DNA from 2 places in the Arthrobacter sp. JUb119 genome. Region 2 is predicted to be linked to the other one. Evidence: riboswitches for the same ligand, from Rfam matches in the RefSeq annotation. Region 2 holds a riboswitch; the other holds the start of a gene.
What was found. Region 2 has a riboswitch for S-adenosylmethionine ahead of M2368_RS11945 (ABC transporter ATP-binding protein). Riboswitches for the same ligand answer to the same signal wherever they lie in the genome.

Region 1 (5,353 bases), on a different contig from region 2:
TGTCTTCAGCGAGCATCGAAAAATAGGCGGCCTGGCCGGCGGTGAGGCCGCCTTGGGCCAGGACATGGGTCGCTGAAGCGGCCAACGCGTTGGCGTCGGCCAGGTCCTTCAGCGCTTGCGCGATTTCTCTGCTCATGGGTACACCATGCCCCGCAGAAATGGATCTGCAGGGCATGCGTGTACGGGCTGTGGACAAGTCTAGTTGCCGGCTTCAACCGGCAGCCAGAGCTCGCAGGTCGCGGTGCTGAAGTCCGGGGCCCGATCGAGCACGGCGACAATGGACGGCCCCACGCGCAAACGCCACGGATTGGACGGGAACCACGCGGTAGCGGTGGCGGCGTAGAGGTCCTGCAACGCTGACGGGTAGGGGCCCGAAACGCTGAAGACCGCCCACTGGCCAGCAGGAACCTGGATCATGTCCAGGTCCTTGGGCACCTGGATGCCACCGGGTACGGCGACACCGTGCAGGTAGGTCAGCTCGCTGCCTTCGCGGTAATCGGGGTCTACCTGGTCGCTGACCTGCAGCAAACCGGCAGGTTGCGCGGAAGACAGCTCCTTGAGCCGAGCGTGCTCGGCTATCGGGATGGAGGCGATGTGGGCCTGGATGTGCGGGTTGGCACCGTTGTGAATCAGCGGTACCTGCGTGGCGTATCCAATGAGCTGGAATTCTTCTCGATCAACTATTCGTGCATCCATGGGACGATTCCCTTCGACGGTCAGGCTGAACCTGATGATTGGTTGGCTTCGAAGGGGGCCACCATTCTCGCGGACATCGGCCACGGACGCGCCATGCACCGCTCGGAAGGCCCGGCCGAATGCTTCGGCCGAACCATAGCCGTAACGGATCGCGATGCTCAGCAGGTCCTGACCGGCAAGCAGATCCGCGGCGGCCTGGGTCATGCGGCGCCGGCGGATGTACTCGGAGACCGGCATGCCGGACAGCGAGGAGAACATCCGCCGCGCATGGTATTCGGTGCTGCCTTCGGTGCGCAGCAGGTCAGCGAGGTTGATCTCGGCGCGTAGCTGAGCCTCGATTTGCTCGATGAGCCGATTGAGAATTCCGATCATGATTCCACCCTTCCCCAACTACTATTCTTCAGGGTAGGGGCACGCCGCCCGATAATCGCGGTTCGATGCGATCAGGCGTTTTCCAGAGTCTTTTCACATACCCGGGCGACGACCGGTTTGGACGCCGCGCGGGCCGCGGCCAGGCCGCGTTCCAGATCGGCAATCAGGTCGTCGGCTTCCTCGATGCCCACCGAGAGGCGGACCAGATTGGCCGGGATTTCCAGCGGGGTGCCGATCAGCGAAGCATGGGTCATTTCGCGCGGATAGCAGACCAGGGATTCCACCCCGCCCAGGGAGACCGAGAGCTGGAAGTACTCCATGGATTGGGCGAAGGCGCGGGCGGCGGCTTCATCGGAGAGCTGCAATGAGAGGATCCCGCCAAAGCCGCGGCCGGCCGCGGACTGGGACTTGGCCAGCTCGTGGCCCGGGTGGCGTTCCAGCCCCGGGTAGTAGACGCGGGTGACCTCGGGCTGGTCATCGAGCCAGCGGGCCAGGGTGCTGGCGGTAGCCCCGTGGCGTTCCATGCGCAGGCCCAGGGTCTTCAGCCCGCGGGCGGCCAGGTAGGAATCCTGCGGACCGGAGACCGCGCCCCCGGCAAACTGCTGGTAGCCCACGGCTTCGGCCAGGCTCTGCCCGCGGTGCAGGTGGTCGGCCACGATGACGGCCCCGCCGAGCACATCGGAGTGCCCGCCGATGTACTTGGTGGTGGAATGGACCACCGCGTGAGCACCGAAATCCAGCGGCCGCTGCAGGTAAGGAGTGGCGAAGGTATTGTCCACCACCAGCAGGGCGCCGTGTTCGCGGGCGATGGCCGCCCAGCCGGCCAGGTCGGCGATGCCCAGCAGCGGGTTGGACGGGGTTTCCACCCAGAGCAGCGCGGTGTTCGGGCGCATCGCGGCGCGCACCGCGTCCAGGTTGGTGATGTCCACCGCCGAGGAGGTGATCCCCCATTTGCCGTGCAGCTTGGAGATCAGCCGGTTGGTGCCGCCGTAGCCATCGGCACCCAGCACGATGTGATCGCCTGGCGCCAGCACTGCGCGCAGCAGCGCGTCTTCGGCCGCGATCCCCGAGGCGAAGGAGAAGCCGGCGGCGCCGCCTTCCAGCGCGGTGAGCTGGGATTCGAACCCGTTGCGGGTCGGGTTGGAGCCGCGCGAGTATTCGTGCCCGGCGCGCAGCACGTTGATGCCGTCCTGGATGAAGGTGCTGGTCTGGTAGATCGGCGGGATCACCGCACCGGTGTGCGGATCCTTGTACTGGCCGGCGTGCACGGCGAGGGTGTTGAAGCCGCTCATGCGAAACTCACTTCCTTGGTGCCGGCGGTGGCCTGGGTTGCGGCCAGTGCGTGATCCAGCGATTGGGTGATATCTGCGAGCAGGTCGGCGGGGTCTTCCAATCCCACCGACAGGCGCAGGGTGGAGGTGTTCAGGCCCGCGGCGGCCAGCTGCTGCTCCGAGAGCCGGCAGTGCGTCATGGTGGCCGGGTGGGAGACCATGGTGCGGGTGTCCCCCACATTCGCGGCCAGGGAAATCAGCGCCAGCCCGTCGATCACCGGGGAAACCAGCGACGGGTGGGCCAGCTCGATGGCCAGCACGCAGCCGGTGCCCTTGGGCGTGAGCGTCCGCGCCAGCTCGTGGCTGGGGTGGCTGGGCAGGGACGGGTGGTGGATGGCCGCGATGCCCGGGTGGGAAGCCAGAGTGCCGATCAGCGTGGTGACGCTGCGCTGCACGTGGGTGGCGCGCACCGGCAGGGTCTCGATGCCGGCCAGAATGCCCTGGGCGCTGGCCGGGGCGAGGGTCGGGCCCAGATCGTGCAGGAACTTGGAACGCACCAGCATCGCGTAGGCGGCCGGTCCGTGGCGCTCAAGCAGCGAGGTGTTGTTCAGCCGCACCCGCGGAGCGGCGATCTGCGGCCAGCGTAGCGGATCGGAGAAGTCGAATTTCCCCGAGTCCACCACCACGCCGCCGAGCACCGAGCCGTGTCCGGCCAGGCCCTTGGTGGCCGAGTGCACCACGATGTCCGCACCGATTTCCAGTGGCCGAATATTCAGCGGCGTGGCCAGGGTGTTGTCGACCACCACCGGGATGTTGTGCTCGTGGGCAACGGCCGCAATGGCGGGCAGATCGGCCACGGTGCACAGCGGGTTGGAGACGGACTCCAGGAAGAACGCGCGGGTGTCCGACTCAATGGCAGCGGCCCAGGCGGACGGATCGGCCTGGTCGACAAAGCTGATGCGGATGCCGAAGTCGGCGAAGGTGTCGGTGAACAGGTCCACGGTGCCGCCGTAGAGCGAGGAAGAGGCCACAATGTGCTTGGGGCCCTGGGTCAGGGCCAGCAGGGACAGGGCCACGGCGGCCTGCCCGGTGGCGGTGGCCACCGCGTGGGCCCCGCCTTCCAGGGCGGCCACGCGCTGTTCGAGGATGGACACGGTGGGGTTGCCGGTGCGCGAGTAGGTGAAGCCGGCCTGGCGCAGCGCGAACTTCTCGATCGCTTCGGCGTGCGATGCGAATTGGTAGGCTGCGGAATTGTGCAGCGGCGGCAGCATCGGGCGGAAGTCTCCGCTCGGGCGGTACCCTGCGTGCACCGCGTCGGTTTCCTGGCTCATGGCTCCTCCTCGATTCTCTGCGAGGGAGTGCACCGATTGGCATCGTGCGGCGGCACGAAGCTACGCAAAAACGCGTTCGGAACTGCTCCATCGTTCCTGGCGGTAGCACCTTTCGGTTTCCCGATGGTTGCTGCGGCGTCTCCGAGCCAGATCTCTCAGCCGCTCTTGATGGGTTGTTCTTCCATGGTTGGCTATCCGCCGCAACCGGTGCAAGCGGTATCCGGCGCCCGGCTTCATACAAGGCCGCTGCGCTTCATATGTCGTCGCCTTGTCATGATGACGCGGGGGCCTGAACCCTTTTGTGAAGCGAGCTTTTGAGCGGAATCGGCGTGATGCAGGGGTTTTTCTGGAAGTTTGTGACGATGCGCCGGTGCTCCATGACCGGCGGTTACGCTGCTGGCGGCTCAGCCGAGCACTTCTACCCCGAAGCTGGCGACCACCGTTCGCACTTCTTGCAGGTAGCGCTGGGCCTGGTCGGTGAGCGGGATGGCGGCGTGGTCAATCCAGCCGATCTCGATACGCTCCTCGATGGCCAGCGGGATGGCAACGATGGAGGGATCCAGCTCGTCACTGATGATGCCGGTGGAGATCGTGTACCCGCCCAAGCCGATCATGAGGTTGAAGATGGTGGCGCGGTCCGAGACCTGGATTTCGCGTTGGCTGGAGCGCGTGGAGAGCACCTCTTCGGCGAAGTAGAAGGAATTATTCGCGCCCTGGTCGAAGGTCAGCCGGGGCAGGTCTTCGAGGTCTTCGAGCGTGACCTGGGTTCGGGTGGCCAGCGGGTTGCTGCGCGATACGAAGATGTGCGGGTCGGCGAGGAACAGCGGGTGGAAAACCAGCCGGGACTCGCGCAGCAGCTTGTCGATGACCTTCCGGTTGAAGTCGTTGCGGTAGAGGATTCCGATGTCGCTGCGCAGCGTGCGCACGTCCTCGATGATCTCTTCGGTGCGGGTCTCACGCAGCGAAAACTGGTACTCCTCGGCGCCGCTGGCCTGGACCATCCGGACAAAGGCATCCACCGAAAAGGAGTAGTGCTGAGTGGAGACGCCCAGCAGTCGCCGGGCTGAGGGACGGCCGAGGTAGCGATGCTCAAGAAGCTCCACTTGTTCCAAGACTTGCCGGGCATAGCCGAGGAATTCTGCGCCTTCGGCGGTGAGCGTGACTCCCCTGGCTGAGCGCATCAGCAAGGTGCGCCCGACCCGTGATTCAAGCTCCTTCATCGCCGCGGACATGCTAGGCTGTGCGACGTAAATCAGGTCGGCGGCAGCCGAGATCGACCCCTCGGAGGCCACCGCCACAAAATAGCGAAGCTGCTGCAGTGTCAGACCGTTCGTTCCCTGAACCATAGGTCGAGTCTATATGAATCCATAGTTATATCGAGTTACCTGATATCAAGAATCGCCCTGCATGATTGACGCAACGACTTTCCCTCGGCCTGCCCAGGCCTCCCAAATACAGATTGGCCATCATGGCAGACGCATTAAATTTCAGCATTAGCACCACAAGATTCGACGAGAATTACTCCCCTTCAGCGAATTCTCGAACCACGACAAACTTCGCTAATTTGGCGCGCGGAGAACGCCGCGAAGAGAACCTGCGCAATGCCCTGACGATGATCAACCGCCGCTTCAATTCACTAGCTCACTGGGACAATCCCCAAGGTGACCGCTATGCGCTGGAATT
Region 2 (5,353 bases):
GCCCGGAACCTTGAAGTACTTGCCTTCGTGCTCGATCGGGTGCACCTTGGCCGGGTCGGTGTAGATGCCGGTGGCCTTGTCATTCTGCACCGCGTCGTCTTCCCACGAGCCTTCGAGCAGCTTGTAGACCACCTCGAGGTACTCATCGGCGTGGTTGTAGCGCTCGTCGTGCTCCATCTGGTCTTCCTGGCCCATATTGCGGGCCGCCGATGGCAGGTAGCCGGTGACGACGTTCCAGCCCACGCGGCCGTTGGTCAGGTGGTCCAAGGTGGCCAAGCGGCGGGCGAAAGCGTACGGGTGCTCATAGGCGGTACCTGCGGTGACGCCGAAGCCGAGGTTCTCGGTCACAGCGGCCATGGCGGAAACCAGCATCATCGGGTCGTTGACCGGTGCCTGCGCGCCGGAGCCCAGCGGGGTCACGTTGGTGCCCTTGTACACGTCGTAGGTGCCCAGCACGTCGGCGAGGAACAGTCCGTCGAACTTCCCCTTTTCCAGCACCTTGGCCAGGTGCGTCCAGTAGCCCAGGGTGTTGTAGGTCGAGGCCTTGTCCTGCGGATGGCGCCACAGGCCCGGCGACTGGTGCACCACGCAGTTCATGTCGAATGCGTTGAATAGGATCTCGCGCTTGTTCTCGCTCATGGCTTTGCCCCCATAGGTCGGTAATCGTGGAAAGTTGCTGGTTTGCGTCGCAGGCCCTCAAGCCCGCTGGGTTGAATCTTCGCCGGTGACGGACAGCCGCTGCGGCTGGACCCCGTTGATCTCGTAGTCCCCGACGATGCGCGCCTTGTAGATCGCCGGGTTATGGGTGGCGATGGTGCGCGCATTGCGCCAGTGCCGGTCCAGGTTGCAGCCGCTTCTGGTGGACGAGGCTCCCAGTCCGTCGAAGAGCTTGCTGGTCACGCCGATGGCCAGTGGCTGCACCACGGTTTGCGCGCGGTTGGCGGCCAGCTCGCATACGGCGTAGCGTTCCTCGTCGTTCAGTCCCGGATCGCCCAGGGCCGCCTCGACTTCGAGTACCGCGCCGATCACCACGGAGTCGGCAGCGAAGGACTCCGCGGAAACTTCGCCCACCAGCTGGAGGACCTGGGGTTCCTGGTATACCGGCACCCCGGTTCCGGTGGTGAAGATGCGGGTGCGCGCCTGCACCGCGTGACGCAGGTCGTTCAATGCGGCGCGGGCGATGCCCGCCTGCACGGCCATGAGAACCAGCTGGAAGATCGCCGCTTCGGAGTCATTGGTCTGCTGCGGCATGAAGCAATCCACCGGGACCTGGTGGAATTCGGTGGTGCCGGTTCCGGTGAGGCCCTGGCCGAACCCATCCCAGTCGTCGAGGATCTTGACGCCGCTGCGCTGGGTGGAGACCACGGCGATCTGGCGGCCGGCGAGCTCCGGGTGGGCCACGGCAACGGTGGTCCAGTCGGCAAAAATGGTGCCGGTGCAGTAGTACTTTTCACCGTCGATCACCCAGCGCCCGTCCACGGTGCTGGCCTTGGTGTTCAAGGTGCCCAGGGCGTTGCCACCGCGTTCGGTGTAGGCGTTGCCGATAATCTGCCCAGCAGCGATGCGAGCGACCCACTTCTTGCGCAGCTCTTCGTCCTCCAGCGCCAAGACGTTCTCGACGAATGCGATATGCGCACGCCACAGCTGGCCTACGTGGGAGTCCGCCTCGGACAGCTCGATGAGCAGACGGAAGACATCCACCAGCCGTGCGCCGTAGCCCCCGTCGGCAACGGAAAGGCGCAGCGCACCGAAACGCTCGCGATTCAGCAGGCCTACCTGCTCGAAAGGAAGCACGCGGTTCAAGTCGCGGTCCTTGGCTGTCGCGGCGATCTGCGCAAAAACGGGACGGAAAATTTCGGCCAGCCGGTCGTATTGCTCATCCGCACTTGGTCCGGGGGTGATTTTCAGCAATTGCCTGGTCGGCAGCTGTTCTTCAAACTTGTCCAGGTCCATTGTGGTGGCCTGCGAAGGGTCACTGAGCTGGTTGAAGTCCAGTCCGAGGGCATTGTGCGATTCACCAATAGGCATCAGGGTTCTCAATTCTTTCCATCGGTCCTGGCGGTAGCACCGTCCCGCTATTGGGGTGGTTGCTGCGGCGTCGTGGAGCCAGATCTCTCAGCCGCTCTGGATGGGTCGTAATTCATTTGTAACGGTAATAAACCGGCGTTTCCAACCCGCGAAGTCACATTTCGTCCCAGTGCCGGCAGTGCCCATCTTCAAATTTCACAGCCTAATCCGCGTCCTGCCGAAGATGAGTTGCAAAGTTTTGCTTAATGTCGAGCAAACCGGCCTGCAATAAAATAAATAACGAAATTTCTGGGCAATGTGACGTAGTTGTCGAAGATTTTTTCATATTACGCAAGATTTGCGTTCAAATCGTTCGACTCGTTGTAATGGACACGTAACCATCCCGAGCGGCCGAGAGATCTGGCTCCACGACGCCGCAGCAACCACCTTTGGAGTTTTGCTCTGCAGGCCGGTGCTACCGCCAGGAACGATGGAGATGAACATGACTCTTTCCTTTGCAGCGCCCGAGGCAGCTCCCGTTGCCTCAGCTTCAAGCGCCCTGGACGTGCAGTTCAGCAACGTGTCGCGAACCTTCACCACCAAGATGGAAAGCCGCACCGTTCTGACCGATATCAACCTGCAAATTCCAGCAGGTCAAGTCGTGGCCATTCTTGGAGCCAGCGGTTGCGGAAAATCCACGCTGCTGCGTTCAGTATCGGGCTTGGACCACCCCACCACCGGCACCATCCGCACCGGCACCCGCGAGGTCACCGGCATCAACGAGTTATGCGCCGTTGCCTTCCAGGAGCCCCGGCTGCTGCCATGGCGCTCGGTTCGCCAGAACATTGCACTGGGCCTGGCACCGGAAACCGATAAGCGCGCCGGCAACTCGCTGATCGATGAGTTGATCGAGCTGACCGGTCTGAGCCATGCAGCCAGCTTGCGCCCACGCGAGATCTCCGGAGGCATGGCGCAACGGGTTTCGCTGGCTCGCGCGCTGGCTCGGCGCCCGGGTGTATTGCTTCTTGATGAACCCTTCGGCGCCCTCGATGCGCTGACACGCTTGAAGATGCAGGATCTGCTGCTCTCGATTCACGCATCGTTCCCCACCACTGTTCTCATGGTGACCCATGATGTGGACGAGGCGTTGACTTTGGCTGACCGCGTGATTGTTCTGGGGCGAGGCGCTGGGCATAGTGCAGCGGGCGTCATCGAGGATCTGTCCATCTCAGCTGTGCATCCACGCCGGCATACCGATGAAAAGTTCGTTGCAGATCGCCTGCACCTATTGCGCCTGCTCGGCGTCGACCCAACCAACCATTAGTCCCGGCCACGCCGTGGGTCCCGAACCATTCGTCCCCTTTGCCTTTTCACCTACACCGCTTGCACGCACAATTCTAGGATTCTCCATGCTTTTGAACCGTCTCACCCGCCGCACTGCATTGTCCGCCGCCGCCTTGATCGTTGGCGCAGTTGCCCTGACCGGCTGTGCTGGCGAAAACGCTACAGCCTCCTCGGATGGTCAGACCCTGTCCATCGACTTTGCCACTTACAACCCGCTGAGCCTGGTACTCAAGGAAAAGGGATGGTTGGAAGCAGCCGCCAAGGAGCAGGGCGTAAATGTCGAATGGATCCAGTCCGCTGGTTCCAACAAGGCCAATGAAGCTCTTCGCGCCGACGCAATCGATGTTGGTTCCACAGCCGGTTCCGCTGCGCTCCTGAACCGTTCGAACGGTGCACCCATCAAGACCATCGCACTGTATTCGCAGCCGGAATGGGCGGCCCTGGTAGTGGATAAGGACTCGAAAATCGAGTCCGTTGAAGATCTCGCTGGCAAGACCGTGGCCGCTACAAAGGGCACCGACCCATACTTCTTCCTGCTGCAGGCGCTGGAATCCGCGGGCTTGAGTGAAGCTGACATCAAGCTGCAGAACCTCCAGCATGCCGATGGACGTACCGCCCTGGCCAACGGCTCGGTTGATGCCTGGAGCGGTTTGGATCCGATCATGGCCGCTGCCGAAAAAGACGGCGCGCAACTGGTTTACCGGAACTTGGATTTCAACACCTACGGTGCGCTGAACGCTCGCGAAGACTTCATTGAGCAGAGCCCCGAACTCGCCCAGCTCGTTGTCGATGCCTACGAAAAGGCTCGTGGCTGGGCAGCTGACAATCCCGAGGAAACCGCAGAAATCCTGGCCGACGTAGCAGGGCTCGAACCAGGAGTTGCTGCCACCGTCATTGAGGAACGCTCCAATCTGGACGTTCCGGCAGTTCCCGACGCCAAATTCACTGGAGTCCTGAGCAAGATTGCTCCCACGCTGGTCGCTAGCGGCGATGTCTCGGAGCAGGAATCCGTTGATGAAGCTCTGGAAACCCTCATCGATGACCAGTTTGCCGTCAAGGCAGACGCAACAAAGATCTCCGGAGAGTAACCAGCCATGAGTCCCTCTAACGTGGCTGGAACCCGCGGAAGCCAAACACCTGCCAAGCAGAAGGCCAGCATGGCCGCAACGATCCTGCGTGCCCCGAAATGGCTGCTTGCGCTGGTCTTGCCGCTGACCACCCTGGCTGTGTGGCAATTTGTCACCGTTACCGGAATCGTTGCTCCGTGGACACTGCCAACTCCGGGTTCAGTGGTTTCTGCTGCCATTGAGCTCTTCCAGGATGGCGAACTCGGAAAGCACATCGGCATCTCCACTCAGCGTGTTCTTCTCGGTTTCGCCTTCGGATCATTGCTGGGCTTGGCGCTGGGTGCGCTTGTCGGACTGTCCAAATTGGCAGATGCATTTCTGGGACTGAGCATCAGCGCCCTGCGTGCAGTCCCTTCCTTGGCTTGGGTTCCGCTGCTGGTGCTCTGGATGAAAATGGGTGAAGATTCCAAGGTCACACTCGTGATCATTGGTGCCTTCTTCCCGGTCTTTACCACCGTCGCCTTGGCGTTGCGCCATGTCGATGCCCACCTGGTCGAAGCAGCCCGCTCCTTCGGGTTGAAGGGATTGAAGCTGCTGCGCACCGTCCAGCTGCCCGCAGTGGTCCCTTCGATCTTCTCCGGCCTGCGTTTGGCACTAGCCCAAGCTTGGCTCTTCCTGGTCGCAGCCGAACTCCTCGGCGCGTCAATGGGCCTTGGCTTCTTGCTCACCGACTCGCAGAACAACGGCCGATTGGACCGCCTGATCATGACCATCGTGCTGCTGGCCGTCTTTGGAAAGATCACCGATGCCCTGCTGTCGATAGCAGAACGCTGGGCTATCAAGCGCTGGACCTGAAACCGGACCCGCTAATACCCGCTAGTACCCGCTAGTACCCGCTGACAAAGCTACCCCTCACCAAAGAAAGTTTGCGATGA

Region 1: it holds a riboswitch for S-adenosylmethionine, as region 2 does, so the genes downstream of both, M2368_RS06700 (O-acetylhomoserine aminocarboxypropyltransferase/cysteine synthase family protein) here and M2368_RS11945 (ABC transporter ATP-binding protein) in region 2, are expected to answer to the same signal.

Annotation. Positions count from the first base shown of each region.
Region 1 covers NZ_JANUFE010000002.1:144,731-150,083, reverse strand. Annotated here, with positions in the region: gene M2368_RS06715 (HNH endonuclease signature motif containing protein) at 1-136, opposite strand, end outside; gene M2368_RS06710 (AraC family transcriptional regulator) at 199-1,068, opposite strand; gene M2368_RS06705 (cystathionine gamma-synthase) at 1,140-2,360, opposite strand; gene M2368_RS06700 (O-acetylhomoserine aminocarboxypropyltransferase/cysteine synthase family protein) at 2,357-3,670, opposite strand; SAM riboswitch class I at 3,755-3,845, opposite strand; gene M2368_RS06695 (LysR family transcriptional regulator) at 4,075-5,016, opposite strand; gene M2368_RS06690 (DUF1852 domain-containing protein) at 5,139-5,353, shown strand, end outside.
Region 2 covers NZ_JANUFE010000004.1:99,877-105,229, reverse strand. Annotated here, with positions in the region: gene M2368_RS11955 (LLM class flavin-dependent oxidoreductase) at 1-639, opposite strand, end outside; gene M2368_RS11950 (acyl-CoA dehydrogenase family protein) at 697-2,028, opposite strand; SAM riboswitch class I at 2,044-2,135, opposite strand; SAM riboswitch class I at 2,403-2,504, shown strand; gene M2368_RS11945 (ABC transporter ATP-binding protein) at 2,510-3,331, shown strand; gene M2368_RS11940 (aliphatic sulfonate ABC transporter substrate-binding protein) at 3,417-4,439, shown strand; gene M2368_RS11935 (ABC transporter permease) at 4,509-5,273, shown strand; gene acs (acetate--CoA ligase) at 5,350-5,353, shown strand, end outside.